3 regions of the Sphingobacterium kitahiroshimense genome follow, and region 1 is predicted to be linked to each of the others. Evidence: riboswitches for the same ligand, from Rfam matches in the RefSeq annotation. Region 1 holds a riboswitch; each other region holds the start of a gene.

The links. Region 1 has a riboswitch for S-adenosylmethionine ahead of M2265_RS12295 (hypothetical protein). Riboswitches for the same ligand answer to the same signal wherever they lie in the genome.
Region 2: it holds a riboswitch for S-adenosylmethionine, as region 1 does, so the genes downstream of both, metE (5-methyltetrahydropteroyltriglutamate--homocysteine S-methyltransferase) here and M2265_RS12295 (hypothetical protein) in region 1, are expected to answer to the same signal.
Region 3: it holds a riboswitch for S-adenosylmethionine, as region 1 does, so the genes downstream of both, metF (methylenetetrahydrofolate reductase [NAD(P)H]) here and M2265_RS12295 (hypothetical protein) in region 1, are expected to answer to the same signal.

Annotation. Positions count from the first base shown of each region.
Region 1 covers NZ_JAOQNK010000001.1:2,747,275-2,752,603, reverse strand. The annotation lists gene M2265_RS12305 (MlaD family protein) at 1-208, shown strand, start outside; gene M2265_RS12300 (alpha/beta hydrolase family protein) at 249-2,333, opposite strand; gene M2265_RS12295 (hypothetical protein) at 2,653-2,916, opposite strand; SAM-I-IV-variant riboswitch at 2,952-3,045, opposite strand; gene M2265_RS12290 (class I SAM-dependent methyltransferase) at 3,134-3,868, opposite strand; gene M2265_RS12285 (DUF6266 family protein) at 4,530-5,162, shown strand.
Region 2 covers NZ_JAOQNK010000001.1:3,276,556-3,281,884, reverse strand. The annotation lists gene M2265_RS14570 (hypothetical protein) at 1-79, shown strand, start outside; gene M2265_RS14565 (DUF4833 domain-containing protein) at 329-856, opposite strand; gene metE (5-methyltetrahydropteroyltriglutamate--homocysteine S-methyltransferase) at 999-3,311, opposite strand; SAM riboswitch class I at 3,467-3,571, opposite strand; gene M2265_RS14555 (phosphatase PAP2 family protein) at 3,647-4,450, opposite strand; gene M2265_RS14550 (response regulator transcription factor) at 4,477-5,166, opposite strand; gene M2265_RS14545 (sensor histidine kinase) at 5,226-5,329, opposite strand, start outside.
Region 3 covers NZ_JAOQNK010000001.1:4,304,935-4,310,263, reverse strand. The annotation lists gene M2265_RS18800 (protein O-mannosyl-transferase family) at 1-908, opposite strand, end outside; gene metF (methylenetetrahydrofolate reductase [NAD(P)H]) at 1,075-2,031, opposite strand; SAM riboswitch class I at 2,092-2,197, opposite strand; gene rimM (ribosome maturation factor RimM) at 2,364-2,891, opposite strand; gene M2265_RS18785 (30S ribosomal protein S16) at 3,025-3,546, opposite strand; gene M2265_RS18780 (UvrD-helicase domain-containing protein) at 3,895-5,329, shown strand, end outside.

The DNA.
Region 1 (5,329 bases):
TATGGCTATGACAGACTTCCAAACAATCGTAGATAAGATCAACAAAGGGCAGGGTTCAATTGGATTATTGATCAATGATAATAAGCTCTATGATAATTTGAATAATGCTTCAGAAAGCCTTGATCACCTGATGAAAGATATTAAAGAGAAGCCGGGAAAATACATTAAGCTTTCCATCTTTGGTAAAAAGGGAGAGCAGGAGAAATAAAATTAAAAAGGCTTGAAGGTAAACTTCAAGCCTTTTTAATTTATAAGGTTTCTTTCAGCCATCCGAAAAATTCTCTTTGCCATACCTGAGCATTATGCCCTGATAGCACCCAGTGATTTTCGTCGGGTAAATAAACTAATCTACTTTTGATTTTCTTCAATTGTGCAGCCTCAAAAGCACCTAGTCCCTGGCCAATCGGCACGCGGTAGTCATGACCTCCTTGAAAGATTAATATTGGTGTATTCCACTTGTCAACATATTCAGAAGGGTTGAATTCGGTATATGATTTTACATTTGCTTTATCCCAATAAGGACCGCCTAGTTCGTGGTTCGCGAAAAACAATTCTTCTGTCGTACCATACCAACTTCTCATATCGAATAAGCCGTTATGTGCAATTAATGTTTTAAATCTATTTTCATGTACTCCAGCTAGCATATATACTGAATAACCACCATAACTAGCACCGATAGCAGCACGACGTGTTGTATCTACATATTTCTCTTTAGAAATATCATCAATGGCAGATAAATAATCCCGTATAGGCTGTCCGCCCCAATCTTTGGATATTGCTTCATTCCATTTGACTCCCCAGCCAGGCATCCCGCGACGATTTGGAGCGATCACAATATAACCTTGAGAAGCGATAAGCTGTAGATTCCAACGGAATGAGTAAAACTGGGTCAGTGCAGACTGAGGGCCACCTTCGCAATATAAAATCGTTGGGTATTTTTTTGTTGGGTCAAAATCTGGCGGATAAATTACCCAAGAAAAAAGATCTTGGCCATCAGAAGCTTTTGTAATTCTGGATTCAATTTTATTATCACTGATATGAGCATACATTTTATCATTGACAGTCGTCAATGCCGTTAACGTTTTATTCGCTAAGTCATATTTGTAAATCTCTGTAGCTCTTGTGAATTTTGTTGATGTTACGATCAACTGATTGGCTACCTGTCCCACAATTCCTGTGATATCAAAATTTCCTTCAGAGATTTGTTTAATCGATGCTAAAGATTTGTTTTTTAAATTAGTAGGAACAGTCAGTTCGAAAAGTTGTACGGTACCTTTGGATGGTGCCACAAAATAAATCTTACGATTGTCCTTGCTCCATATGAAAGAGTTTACTGTGCCGTCCCAATGTGCAGTAAGATTTAAACGCTGAGATGATGCTTTATCGAAAATAATGATATCATTTTTATCGGCTTCGTAACCATCTTTTTTCATACTTAGCCAAGTTAACTTAGTTCCATCTGGACTGTAAGTCGGGTTGGTATCATAGCCATTCATACCCTCAGTCAGATTTGTTGTTTGCTTAGAAGTAAGATCATAGCGGTAGATATCCGTATTTGTACTCACGGCATACGCTGTTCCAAACCTTTTTTTACTGACATATAGCACAGCTTTACTATCTGGTGTCCATTCAAAATCTTCAGAACCGCCAAATGGCATTTGAGGGCTATAGAAAGGCTCATCCTGCAATAAATCAATTGCTTCGCCAATCTTACCGTTGTTATAGCTGGCTACAAATGGATGATTGAATTTTCCATTATTGAACGTGTCCCAATGACGGTAGTCAAGATTGTCAAAAACATAAGCGTCAGATTTTGGTAAATCAGGATATTTGTCGGTACTGTGATATTTTTTGATTAAAACTGCTTTGCTAAATAAAATATATTGACCATTTGGAGAGAGTTTTACATTTTCTAGATCAGTTTCGCTGTGTGTCAATTGTATAGCTTCACCTTTATATCTATTCTTTTTCCAAAGTTGCCCTTTGAACAAGTAAATGATATCGCCATTTTCTGTAATCTGTACAACAGACTCGCCGCCCTTTTCACTTGTTAGAGGAGCTGTGTTACCTGTTTCTAGGGATAATGTGTAAAGGTTTTTTTCCGAACTGTTTGTTTCTATAGCATAATTAGAGACACCATATATTAAAGTTTTTCCATCTGTTGAAATTCCTTCTCCAGAAACTCGGCCTAATTTCCAAAGTGTCTGCGGATCTAATGGTGCTTTTGTGGTGTTTTCCATATTAAGAACCATTTTGGTTTCTTTGTTTTCCTGAGCTATTGATGCCGAAGCGCATAATAAAATGGAAAGCGTTATTAAAGATTTTTTTTTCATAAAGAATACGAATATGAACAGGCAAGATACAAAATCTAAGATCATTTAACATATTAAATAAAGTATTGGAGAAAGAAAACAAGGTGAAGGAATTGTTCAGAATGACGCGATATCACTTTGTGTTAAACTATTGAAGGGAATTGGAGAAATTATAAAATACTATCTTAACGCATTAAAAAAAGCATACCATTGATATTAGTGACTGAAAATTATATAGAATTAGTTGGATAAAAAAAGCTTCACTCAGTGCTCAAAAAGGAAGGGCTATTTAACCTTTTTAGCGCTGAGTGAATACGCAATTTTAAAGCTGTCTTTGCTCTTATTGGAGAATCGGGATAAGCGTATTTTCCTCTAATCTTACTGCGACATACTTTACGGAAGTAAAACCATCTTCTCTAGAAATGATGTTGGAAAGATCTAGCCCTCTTTTAGAAAAAGTACTTATGAGCGCAGTGCGGAATGTAGATTTGGAAGAACCCCAACCTTTTTCCGATACCGTATCATTGTTGAGCTGTATCAGTTCGTTGATTGAATAATAACTGAATTTTTCCAGTAAATGTTGATAAAGATTTGGTGTTGACATACAATTTAAAAATTTAAAGGATTAAACCATAAACTGTATCCAGATATTTTTGGTCGAAACCCATATTAATTTACCACCGCGGTTATGTAACTCGGTTGGTATTGCAACGTGCAATTCTGAATACTCTACAAATTTAGTAGATTTTATTTTGTTTCAAAATTTATTTTAAAATAATTAATTCATGATGAGAATTTTATGAATGATGTCGATCCGATTATTATTTCTTTATGGCAGCAATTATAATAAATATTGGCCTTCTCATCTCGTCTTTCATTTCCGGATAAATTTTTAAAACTTCCTCTGAAGGTTTGGATTCCGATATTTGTTGAATATCAAAATTAGATTTAATAACTGTGTTGATGATAGTTTCTAAATTTCGATGGTATTTAGTTACCTCGTGTCCAAGAAATCGAGTGTTTCTTTGACCTTCTTCCTGATAATTGTCCATCGGCCAATGCAGACGATTTCCATTTTCATCCTTAAACCAATCCTGTTCAGCTCTTGAAGTAAAAGCAGGGTGCTCCATTGAAAAGACAAAACTTCCTCCTTTTTTAAGAATTTGATTTATTTTCATAAAAACACTGCTTAAATCTTTTAGGTAATGGAATGCAAGTGAACTAATAACGACATCAAATTCTTCATAGTCAAAATTAATATCCTCGATGGCCATTTTTTTATATTCAATTTCAAAGTTTTTGGAATGCTCTTTTGCTTTATCAATCATTTTTTGAGATAAGTCAATTCCAATTACATTTTTAGCCCCTTTTTGCTTAGCATAAATACTGTGCCATCCATATCCGCAACCTAGATCAAGTACTTTCTTATTCTGGAAATCGGGTAACATTCTCTGTAAAACATGCCATTCTCCAGCAGCATTTAAACCATCTATAGAACGTTGTATCTTTCCATAGTTTTCAAAGAAGCTAGGATCATCATATTTGTTTTGCTTCATCTTATTATTCGCTGTTTTGATATGAGATCAAAATTACTGCCAATATCAGTTTGTGGAAAACTTCCATTTTAACAATTCCAAAAATATAGATTTTTTATGTCGTGGCGCTTTTTCGTGTTTCTGCATATCTTAATATATGCAGGTTTTGGGCATTAACTAATGCATATTTCAGGGTGTTAAGAAGTTATTGATCAAGATAATTAATTGTTATATATCGATTATTTAGTTTTTTGTTAAGGTTAGTATTGTCTAAAGTCGTTTAAAAAAAGGATAAAATCAGTTACTGGATATGATATTTTCGCGACTTCGTTAGAATATCAACAATTTCAAAACAGTGCTGGGTCTGATAAAAAATTGTATTGAGTTGAAGTAAGGTCCCATATAGAGTACGAAAGTAATTTTGTAGTCATTATAACGATAGATTGAGATAACTAGCAATATGGATCTGCTTATATATTTCTTCTAGAATTGTTATAATATATTAGAGGTATTATACAGTAATTATACAGGGTTAATAGAGGTAAAACTGTGTAAAACCACTATTTATCCTAATTGAAACTTGTTTAAAATCACTTTAATTATTAAATTAGAACTTCATGAGATACAAACGCAGTCATAACAGCTTTATATCTTAACCAATTTCCAACATAAATAAACCATTATGGCAATATTAAAAGCAGGAGTAAACGGACCATTTTCGGGTAAAGTGGGAAGTATTGTTGGCTATGAATTAAATGATCAAACCATTATTCGTTCTCTACCCGCAGTGGTAAAAAGAGCCCCTAGCAAGTTGACCATCATTAACCGGATGCGTATGAAAGTGGTATCCAAATTTCTAAGTCATCTTAAAGCACCGATCGCGTTTGGTTATAAAAATCTTGCACCAAAAGGTAGCCGTGTCGGAACTTTTCAGACGGCTCAGTCCTATCTACTCAACAATGCCTTAGATTATGATGCCGAAAATATGCCCTATGTTAATCCTGAAAAAGTGCTGGTGTTTAGAGGTGATATGGTTCCGCCACTGCTCATTAATGTGGAACGTAGGGACAATAGTTTGTATATTGAATGGAATACTGATGCCTGTAAGGGTTATCCTGCGGCAGTCGCTGTGCTGGCATATGTGATTGAAAAGTCGTGTATTTTGAATGAAGGAACAGCCATCTCAACAGAGGGTAAAATGGTATGGGAACATACACAATTTTCAAATGATGAGGAGCAGGTGCATATCTATGTCGGTTTCTACGATATGCTTCATGATAAATTCTCAGATTCTGTATATGGAGGATGCGTATAAAAAGTATTCTTTATTTTGTCTATTTTTTGAAATAGGATAAGACAACCAAATTTTTTAGCCTAACTCCAGACAATATTAAAATAAGCACGAATCTATAAGCATACAACACTGACTATACAATCACCCTAGCGATACACAACAAATAGCCTGCAAGCACACAAGAGCGA
Region 2 (5,329 bases), 530 kb from region 1:
TGAGATGTTGTCCACGATCAAAGACGTTGAAGATCGAATAAAAGGAAAACGGAAAATAGGACGTAAAAGCAAAAAATAACTAATTGACAGTTTATTCTTTCTAATTGAGGATAAACTCAATAGATTGTTTCTGAGATGAGATGAATAACACGTATATCCTTCCCCTGAATTAAAGAAGGGTATACGTTTAAATATTATGATGCAACAACGTCAAATAAACGCCTCATTTTCTTTTTCAATCAAATGATGTAAACTAATTAAATAAAAAATCTAATGCATTAAAGAGTTGAATATGACAGTAGGCAATGGGATTGGCGCCTAATGTCAACTATGGTATCAATTTCTCTCGTACTTTGGTACCCCTGTGGTCTGTGCCGTAAAATATGAGATATTCAACTTGCGTCCCTAAGCCTGAAGTTCCCTCTTTTTGTTTGATGAAAATACGATGGAGATTAAATTTGTGACCATTTAATGTGGTTTCCACATAAGGCTTTCCTGCTTTATCCATCTTGAGATATAAGGGTTGATTTTTGTAAGACACAATCTCAAACTCAAATGTATTATTGCCTAGTTCTTTTGTTATAATACCGTAGGCAAATTTTTGTTGGATACCAGTTAAAGGTTTAATTTCTCCTCCTTTATCATATAAAATCCGATAGTTATTGATAGGATTCTTGTTATTGAAATGCTGTTTATCACTCATATTTGCTTCATAAACATAGGTGTTATGACCTTCGCTATGTTGTATATAAAAAAGAGTGTTTGATTTGAATGGTGGAGTGGGATAGCCCTCTTGTGCAAAGGTATAGATTGATACAAAAAACAGAAAGTATAAAAGACAAGTGAAAGTTTTCATGATATACACTTTTTTGATTAGGGTAAATTTAAACTTTCTATATTAAAGTATTAAATAGAAACTATTATTTTTTTACAAAAAAAAGATCCTGAAGTGATTTAACTTCAGGATCTTTTATATTTATAATTCTAAAAATCTAAACTTATTCAGCTCGCAAGATTTTAGCAGCTTCAACCATAGCTTCTAAGGCAGCTTTAGTCTCTGGCCAAGCACGTGTTTTTAAACCACAGTCAGGATTTACCCAAAGTTGTTCAGCTGGAACTACCGCTTTTGCTTTACGTAATAATTCAACCATCTCTTCTGTACTCGGAACACGAGGAGAGTGAATGTCATATACACCTGGTCCAATATCGTTTGGATATTTAAAATCTGCAGCAAATGCATCTAATAATTCCATTTGCGAACGTGAAGTCTCGATAGTAATTACATCAGCATCCATTGCAGCAATATCTTCAATGATATCGTTGAACTCAGAGTAACACATATGGGTGTGAATCTGTGTATCGTCATCTACATTCGAAGATGAAACTCGGAATGAACGTACAGCCCAATCTAAATATTGTTGGTGATCAGCTTTACGTAATGGCAGACCTTCACGAATTGCAGGTTCATCGATTTGGATAATTTTAATACCTGCTTTTTCTAAAGCTTGTACTTCATCTAAAATCGCTAATGCAATTTGGTAAGTTGTTGTAGAGCGTGGTTGATCGTTACGTACGAATGACCATTGTAAGATCGTAACCGGCCCCGTTAACATTCCTTTTACTGGACGGTTTGTCAGGGTTTGAGCGTATGAAGACCAACGTACGGTCATATCAGCAGGACGGTAAACATCACCATAAATAACTGGAGGTTTTACACAACGTGAACCATATGACTGAACCCATCCGTTTTTAGTGAAGGCATAACCTGCTAATTGCTCTCCGAAGTACTCAACCATGTCATTACGTTCGAATTCACCATGAACTAATACATCGATATCCAATTGCTCCTGAAGACGGATTGTTCTTTCTGTCTCTTCTGCGATTTCTTTATCGTATTGTTCTTGAGAAATTGCGCCTTTTTTCAAATCAGCTCTCCATTTACGAACATCTTTAGTTTGTGGGAATGAACCAATTGTCGTTGTTGGAAATGCTGGAAGATTAAATTTCGCTTGTTGTGCTTCTTTACGAGCTAAGAAAGTAGATGTACGTTTAGCATCATCATCAGTGATATTTGCTGTACGTTCTTTAACTTCAGGCTTGTGGATTAACGAAGATGTACGACGGTCTTCCGCAGCAGCCTTATTGGCTTCGAAACGCTCAGCGGTTTTTGCATCTACTTCGCCTTCAGCTAAGATCGCTAAATCTTTTACCTCTGCTAATTTTTGCTTAGCAAATGCCAACCAATTTTTAACTTCTTTAGGCAATGACTCTTCATTATCTTCATTGTCTAAATCGAAAGGTACGTGTAATAATGAACTCGAAGGTCCTACTAATACACGGTCTTTGCCTAAAGCATCAACAGCTTTTTTGATTTGTGCTAAAGATTTTACGTAATCATTTTTCCAAATGTTGCGACCTTCAACTACACCCAAAGAAAGTGTTAATGAAGCCGGAACTTTGGCTAATATAGTGTCGAGTTGGTTTTCACCTCTTACTAAATCAACATGAACTGCGTAAACTGGTAAGTTTAGAGCTGTTTCTTCGTTGTCACGTAAAGCCTCGAAATAAGTCGTTACAATAATTTTGATGTCTTTAGCAGCAGCAGCTAATTTAGTAAATACACGAGTGTATAGAGCACGTGTTGCATCATCAATATCTAAAGCTAAAAATGGCTCATCAATTTGTACATATTTTGCACCAGCGGTAGCCAATTTAGTTAAGATTTCTTCATATACAGGAACCAACTTATCGATTAAATCGATACGGTTGAAACCAGATTCTTTTTCTTTACCTAATAATAAGTATGAGATCGGGCCAATTAACACAGGCTTCGTTTCAATACCTAAAGATTTTGCTTCATTATATTCATTTAAGAATTTCTCTGAAGTCAATTTGAATTCTTGATTTTTCACGAATTCAGGTACGATGTAATGGTAGTTGGTATCAAACCATTTTGTCATTTCCATTGCCGTTACGTCAACGCCATCTTGCTGGAAACCACGCGCCATTGCAAAGTAAAGGTCCAAATTGTATCCTTTATCTTCGTTATTTAAAAGTGATTGATATTGTGCAGGGATTGCACCTACAGTTAATGTCAAGTCTAAAACTTGGTCATAAAATGAAAAATCATTGGAAGGAATCAAATCGATGCCAGCATCTTTTTGAGTTTTCCAGTTGCCTTCACGGATTTTCAGTCCAGCCTGCAATAATTCTTGCGCGCTGATTTTTTTAGCCCAATATGCTTCATTGGCCTTTTTCAACTCGCGGAAGGCACCTACACGTGGGTAACCTAAGTTGTTCGTTAGTAACATAAATATAAAATTATTTTATTTGTTCAACCTTAACGAAGCAAGAAATTAGAAGGATTTTTTTATTCGAAATAAAAAACGATCAAAAATTCTTGAATCTATTTACTAAATTTTTTGATTGCTTTTAGAGAGGAGGGCACAAGATATATTTTGTGTCTAGCTTATCATTCCCACTTTTTGATGGGGTAGAATGTAGCACCTTGTCAATCGACAGGTTGCTAAGGCTTCATTGGGTCTATTCCCTCTGCCTTTCTCTATAAGCGCTGTAAATATCGGAATTAGTTTTATAAAAACAAATATTTTGTAACTTTTATATAAAAATGATAATAAACCAAGGTTTAAAATTGGAAATTAGCAGACAAACCAATTTGTTTTCCATTGTAAAATGGTATTGCCATCGTTAGGTAACTTGTTTTTTTTGATTGCAAGTGTTTATCAAATAATGGTAAGAGCCAGTATGCAATTTTTGTTCCCATAATACCAATACCAGCTCCCATGGCGACGTCAGAAAACCAATGTTTATGATTATACATTCTCAGGTAACCTGTTCCCGCCGCAATTGTATAGCCTGCAATACCATACCAAATGGATTGATCTTTATATTCTTGCCATAGAATTTCTGCACCGGTAAAAGGTACAGCAGTATGTCCTGAAGGAAAAGATTCTTGATCTGCGCGATCGGGTCTCCAAGTAGGTGTCGTTTTTTTTATGGTATATACTGCTGATAAGGTGATTGCATGGGCAATCGAACTTACCACTAAGCGTTGTTTTAAATTGTGCTTACTTGGTATTCCGAGTAAGTCAAGCCCAAAGACCGCTGCAGAAGGAATGAAAACACTAACATTATCAAGTTTAAAGGTTTTGGACGGATCATTATTAATTGAATTGTTTATTTGTTGATCCTTATGTTTGAGGTATGGGCTATTTAATGAGATTACTCCGTAAGTCATTAAAGCCGCAGGAACTATTAATTGCTTATAATTTATTGGCTTAGCATTGGTTTCAAAATCTTGATTATCATTTTGTAAAGTATCTTTTTGCGCATAAAGCGATGTAGAAGAGCAAAAGATTGAAAGGATTAAAAAAAATGGAATCGATAGTTTCATTGTTGCAAGATAAACAAAAAGAGATGTTTTTAACATCTCTTTATTATTCTAGTAATTGTGTATTAGCTAACCAATAATTTATAGCCTTTTCCATGTACATTGACAATTTCAACTTTGGGATCATCTCGTAGGTATTTTCTCAATTTGCTTAAGAAAACGTCCATACTCCGGCCTGTAAAGTAATTGTCATCATGCCAAATTTTTAAAAGGGCTTCTTCTCGAGTCAGTACATCATTCTTTTTTAGACAAAGTAGACGTAATAATTCCGCTTCTTTCGTTGATAGTTTTTGTTGCACACCTTTATGCGCAATTTGTTGACTTGTATAATCGAAGAAGTACTCTCCAATCTCAAATTTATCGCTTACAACCTGATCATCTTTCTCTCTTACAACACGCTTAAGCAATGCATTTATGCGAAGGAGTAATTCTTCCACTCGAAATGGTTTTGTGATATAATCATCGCCACCAAGTTCAAATGCTTCTGTTTTATCTTCCATCATACCTTTTGCAGTAGCAAATATGATGGGGGTTGTTGTATTTATTTTCCTGATTTCTCGGCCTACTGTAAAGCCATCTTTCTTGGGCATCATGACGTCTAAAATGCAAAGATCATAACTGCTCTTGCGAAATTGATTGACAGCTTCTTCACCATCTGTACATAAGGTGACATCAAATTTCCCTTTAAGCTCTAAATAATCTTTTAATAAATCTCCTAAGTTTGGATCGTCTTCTGCTAATAGTATCTTCTGCATATTCTTATGGTTTTGTTCGAATATTGATGATAATATACGAAATTAATATCGTTTTAAATTTAATTTTTTATGGGTAATAGAATGTCAAACTGCGTTCCCTTATCTTTATCGCTTTTTACTTGAATTTTACCATTCATTCTTTTAATAATATCATAAACATATG
Region 3 (5,329 bases), 1.6 Mb from region 1:
TATCCTAATAAAATAAAACAAGTTGCCAAAATCGCTGTATTCAAAATAACTTTTCCTTTTCTTATGGAGTAATATATGCCATAAACTAATGCCGATAAGATCATTATGATAAAAACGAATATGCCCGAGCCAAATCCTAATCCAAGTGTATTGACAAAAAACAAATCAAACTTGGCAGCAAATTTAATAAGGTACTGGATTATTCCCCACAGAATAATGGCCAATATTCCTAGTCCAATAAACAATGCTTTACTAATTCCCCAAAACGTTGTACGATCAGTTTTCTTAAAATAAATAATAAGTGCTATCGCTGGAATAACTAATAGATTCAATAAATGAACTCCTATTGAAAGTCCAATAATATAAGCGATGACAATAAGCCAACGATCTGCATGCGGTTTATTTGCACGGGCTTCCCATTTTAGAATTGCCCAGAATACGACTGCTGTACATAAGGATGACATCGCATAAACTTCAGATTCTACTGCTGAATACCAGAATGTATCGGAGAAACTGTAAGCTAAAGCTCCCACCATGCCTGCTCCCATTATTTTAATCAGGTGATTTTTATCATTGGATTGATGATCAGATTGGATAATTTTTCTTGCTAATGCTGTTATGGTCCAAAACAAAAACATAACTGTCAAACCACTGCATATAGCAGAACCCACATTCATCCAAAATGCAATCTGAGCTAAATTTCCTAAAGCAAAATTTGAAAATATATTCTGCAACATTAGAAACAAAGGTGCTCCAGGCTGATGAACAATCTGAAGTTTATATGCTGATGCAATAAATTCACCAGTATCCCACCAGCTTGTTGTTCGCTCTGCTGTGATAATGAAAACGGATGTTGCTATGATGGCACATAGCCAACCTAACACGTTGTTTACTTTCTTATAATCCATGAATGATTCAGGTTTAATTGATTATTTGATAAATCAAATTAATTTTCAATTAAATATAATAAAAAGAGATTTCATTTGAGGGTGATTAACTTTTTTTAACAAAAATCGAAACGCATAAAAAAGCCTGCTATAATGTGATAGCAGGCTTTTTTATACGATATAAGTCTTAGAATAACTTTTCTACAATACTTTTAGTCGGTCCAGGATTACTCATGGTATAAAAATGTAAAACTGGCGCACCAAAGTCAATTAATTCTTTACATTGTTGTACCAACCACTCTTCTCCGACTTGTCTCACGTCTGCATTATTTTTACATCCGGATACTGCTTCACTCAATTCCTCTGGAATATCCAAATGAAAAATTTTCGGAAGCGTAATCAGTTGTTTTTTTGTTGTCAATGGTTTTAAACCTGGTATAATTGGAATATGAATATCATTTTCCCTGCACTTATTGACAAACTCTTTATATTTTTCAACATTAAAGAACATTTGTGTAACAATAAACTCAGCCCCCATCTCAACCTTCTTTTTTAACCATTTAAAATCGGTATTAAAATTTGGCGCTTCGAAGTGTTTTTCAGGATATCCTGCAACGCCAATACAAAAGTTGGTCTTTTCTGAAATCGCAATATCCTCATGTAAGTACTGTCCTTGGTTCATATCGGCAACCTGCTGTAAAAGATCTGTTGCAAATGCATGACCACCTTCTGTTGGTATGAAATCAGGATCGCCTTTTCTTGCATCACCTCTCAATACGAGCACATTGTCAATACCCAAGAAGTTCAAATCTATCAAAGCATTTTCAGTTTCCTCTTTTGTGAAACCACCACAGATAAGATGTGGTACAGCATCCACTTTATACTTATTCATAATAGCGGCACAAATTGCAACAGTCCCTGGACGTTTACGATAAGCCACACGTTCTAATAAACCGCTCTCGTGCTTCTTATACATGTAGTCTTCTCTATGATAAGTCACATCGATAAAGGGAGGCTTGAATTCCATAAGTGCATCCATTGTTTTAAAAATACTTTGGATACCTTGCCCCTTAGCTGGTGGCAACAGTTCAAAAGAAAACAAAGTTTTTCCTTTGGCATTACTGATATGATCAACGATTTTCATTAATATTTTTTAAAGTGATTTTGGTTGGCTTACATCGAAATGCACAAGTGGACTTGTTTCAACTTATCTTTCCCAGCTCTGAGTTGGGGTAGAATGTAGCACCTTATAAAATAACAGGTTGCTAAGGCTTCATTGGGTCTATTCCCTCGGCCTTTCTCTATAAGCATCGGCTAATATCGGCAATAGAAATTTATAATCAAAATAATATTAAGGTCATGCCTAAAAAAATGCCCCAATAAAACGTTTATTAAAATGGATTTCTTTAAATAAAAAAGAGTTACTGCATATAACTACAGTAACTCCTTTTTATTAATCTGTATATCGTGAAGACTTTAAATCTCCTTATATAGCTCAACCAATCCATCTGGTAAATCAACCTCTAAAACTTTATCCTCTGAATCAATTCCTAGCATAAGATCGTCATTTAATGGGAACATCAATTCTTTTCCATTAAAGTCTACTGTTGCTATAAATTGCTGAGGCATTTCCTGTACATGTTTAATCTCTCCTAATTCTCCATGAACTTCATCAATCACCAAGTATCCAATTAAATCCGTATATCTAAAATCATCAGGATCACGCTCTGGCATTTTATCATTTGGAAGGTATATTTTCTTACGCACTAAAGGTTGTGCTTTATCAATATGATCGACGTCTTCTAAATTTAAATAGGCTGTACTATTTGATTGGTATTTGATATTGTCGACAAAGTAAGGCACTAATTTTTTATTCACTTCAGCAAATAAAACATCAAAGTCTAAATCTTGATAATCTTCAAATTCAAAAAAAAGCTGAAGCTCACCTTTTAATCCACGTGTTTTGCTAATATAACCGATGTAAAAACTTTCTTCTATGGTCATGTTCTAATTTGAAAGTGCAAATTTAAAAATATAAATATATAAATACAGTACTTCGTAGGTATAGCAACTACATTCTTAAAAAAAAGCCGGATCAAAATTGAACCGGCTTTCTTGATACTGTATGAAAGAAAAATTAACCTTCAGTTTCTTCTGCAGCAGGAGCTTCAGTTTCTTCAGCAGGAGTTTCTTCTACAACTGGCGCATTTTTAGCGGCAATAGCAGCAGCTTTTTCTTCTTTTTTCTTAGCTTCAGCAGCTAATGCAATTTTCTTAGCTTCAGCTTTAGTAGTTGCTAAACCGTCTTTTTTACCAGCAGTTCTTGCATCATTAGCTTCAGTCCAAGCTACAAATTTAGCTTCAGCAGCTGCTTCATCAAATGCACCTTTTTTAACACCGCCTAATAAGTGTTTTTTGTATAAAACACCTTTATCCGAAAGGATAGTACGAGCTGTGTCAGTAGGTTGTGCACCATTATTCATCCAATCCAAAGCTTTGTCAAAATCCAAAACGATAGTCGCTGGATTTGTGTTCGGGTTGTAAGAACCAATACGTTCGATGAATTTACCATCACGTGGAGCACGTGCATCTGCTACTACTAGGTGGTAAAAAGGACGTCCTTTTTTACCATGTCTTTGCAATCTGATTTTAGTTGCCATGTTTTTGTGTTATTTATGTATTCAACATATCCCCCGTGCTACATGCAAGAGGGGACGCAAAGATACAAAGGATTATTGGAAGTTAAAAACTAAAAATAGAAGTCAACTTCCACAGAATAAGAAAGATGACAAATAAGCGTCATTATATACCATTATGGCCAAATTATTTCATGCACACCGTCTTAGTCTTACAACGAAACAAATCATAGATGCCATCTGGATGATACAAATTTATATAGGGAATTAATTTGTAATTTTGCCTTATTTCTAAAGGTTCCGTACGCATTAGCAATTTTGTCTATTCAAATTAATAAGCGTATTTTCATCCTTCCAAATCAAATTGAATTCATGTCATCGATAGCGCCATTAAAAATATTAAAAGCCTCAGCTGGTTCAGGCAAAACATTCAGCTTAACTGTCCATTACCTGACTTTATTACTTTCAAAAGAAAACAGTTATCGTGAAATATTGGCCGTCACTTTTACTAATAAGGCGACCGCTGAGATGAAGGAAAGGATCTTATCTGTTCTAAAAGGATTAGCACAAGGTGACAAAAGCCGAAAAATCGATGATTATAGACGTTTATTGTTGACCCAATTTCCATATTGGAGTACGACTTCAATTCAAGAAAAAGCACATCGTGTTTATCGTAAAATCTTACATGATTATAGCCATTTTACCATCAGTACCATTGATGGTTTTTCGCAAAAAGTGATTCGAAGCTTTACTTACGAACTCAATTTAGATGCTGCTTACAAGATTGAAATGAATACAAGTAAGGTGCGGCAGGACCTTACTGTCATGTTAAATCAACTTCTGGATCAACGCCCTGATTTATTGGAATGGATTATTGAATATGCGGAAAAGAAAATTTTAAATAATGAAAACTGGAACTATCGTCGTGAATTAACCAATCTAGCGAATGAGATATTTTCTGAAAACTTTAAAGAGTTTGACAAACACCTCCTATCGCAAGATTCGGATAAAGTGTTCAATACCTTAAATAAAGAAATTGAAAACTTTACAAAAATATTCCTAGAAGCAGTTCATGAGGAAATAAAAAGTTTTGCAAATACTTTTAAGGCATTAAATATGGATTCTGCTGACTTAAAAGGAAAAAGTAGAAATCCGATTTACTCGCTTTCTAATTCAAAGAACAACGTATTCAAACAAAGTACTTCTAAACTACAGGAGATCATTGGTAAATATGTAGAGCTCCTAGATAAGGAAGATGCATTTTTAGATGGCAAAAAAGAAGTTAATTACGGACTACAGCAGGCACTTTTACCTATCTTAAAAAATTTCAAAATATTACAGGATAAATTAAGTACTTATATCACATATGAGGCATTCCAAAAGAATTTCTACTACCTCCGTCTTTTAAAAGAAATGAGTGATTTGTTAGCGCAATGGCGAAAGGAAAATAATGCACAATTAATTTCCGATGCGCAGATCCAATTGAATAAGCTTGGGCTAGATCAACATGGAGATCCTACTTTTATTTGGGAAAAGATTGGGAATCGCTATCAGTATTTCTTGTTCGATGAGTTTCAGGACACTTCCCGCATTCAGTGGAAAAATTACAGTCCTTTATTGATTAATGCCCTTGGGAATGCATCGGGAGAATTATCCGAGCATTTAATCGTTGGTGATGTTAAACAAAGTATCTACCGTTGGAGAAATGGAGATTGGCGAATACTATTGGAACAGGCTGAAAAACAAGTAGCAGATGCCTTTCATATTTCAAACGAGCAGGAATTACAGGAACTTGTTGAGAATGGCT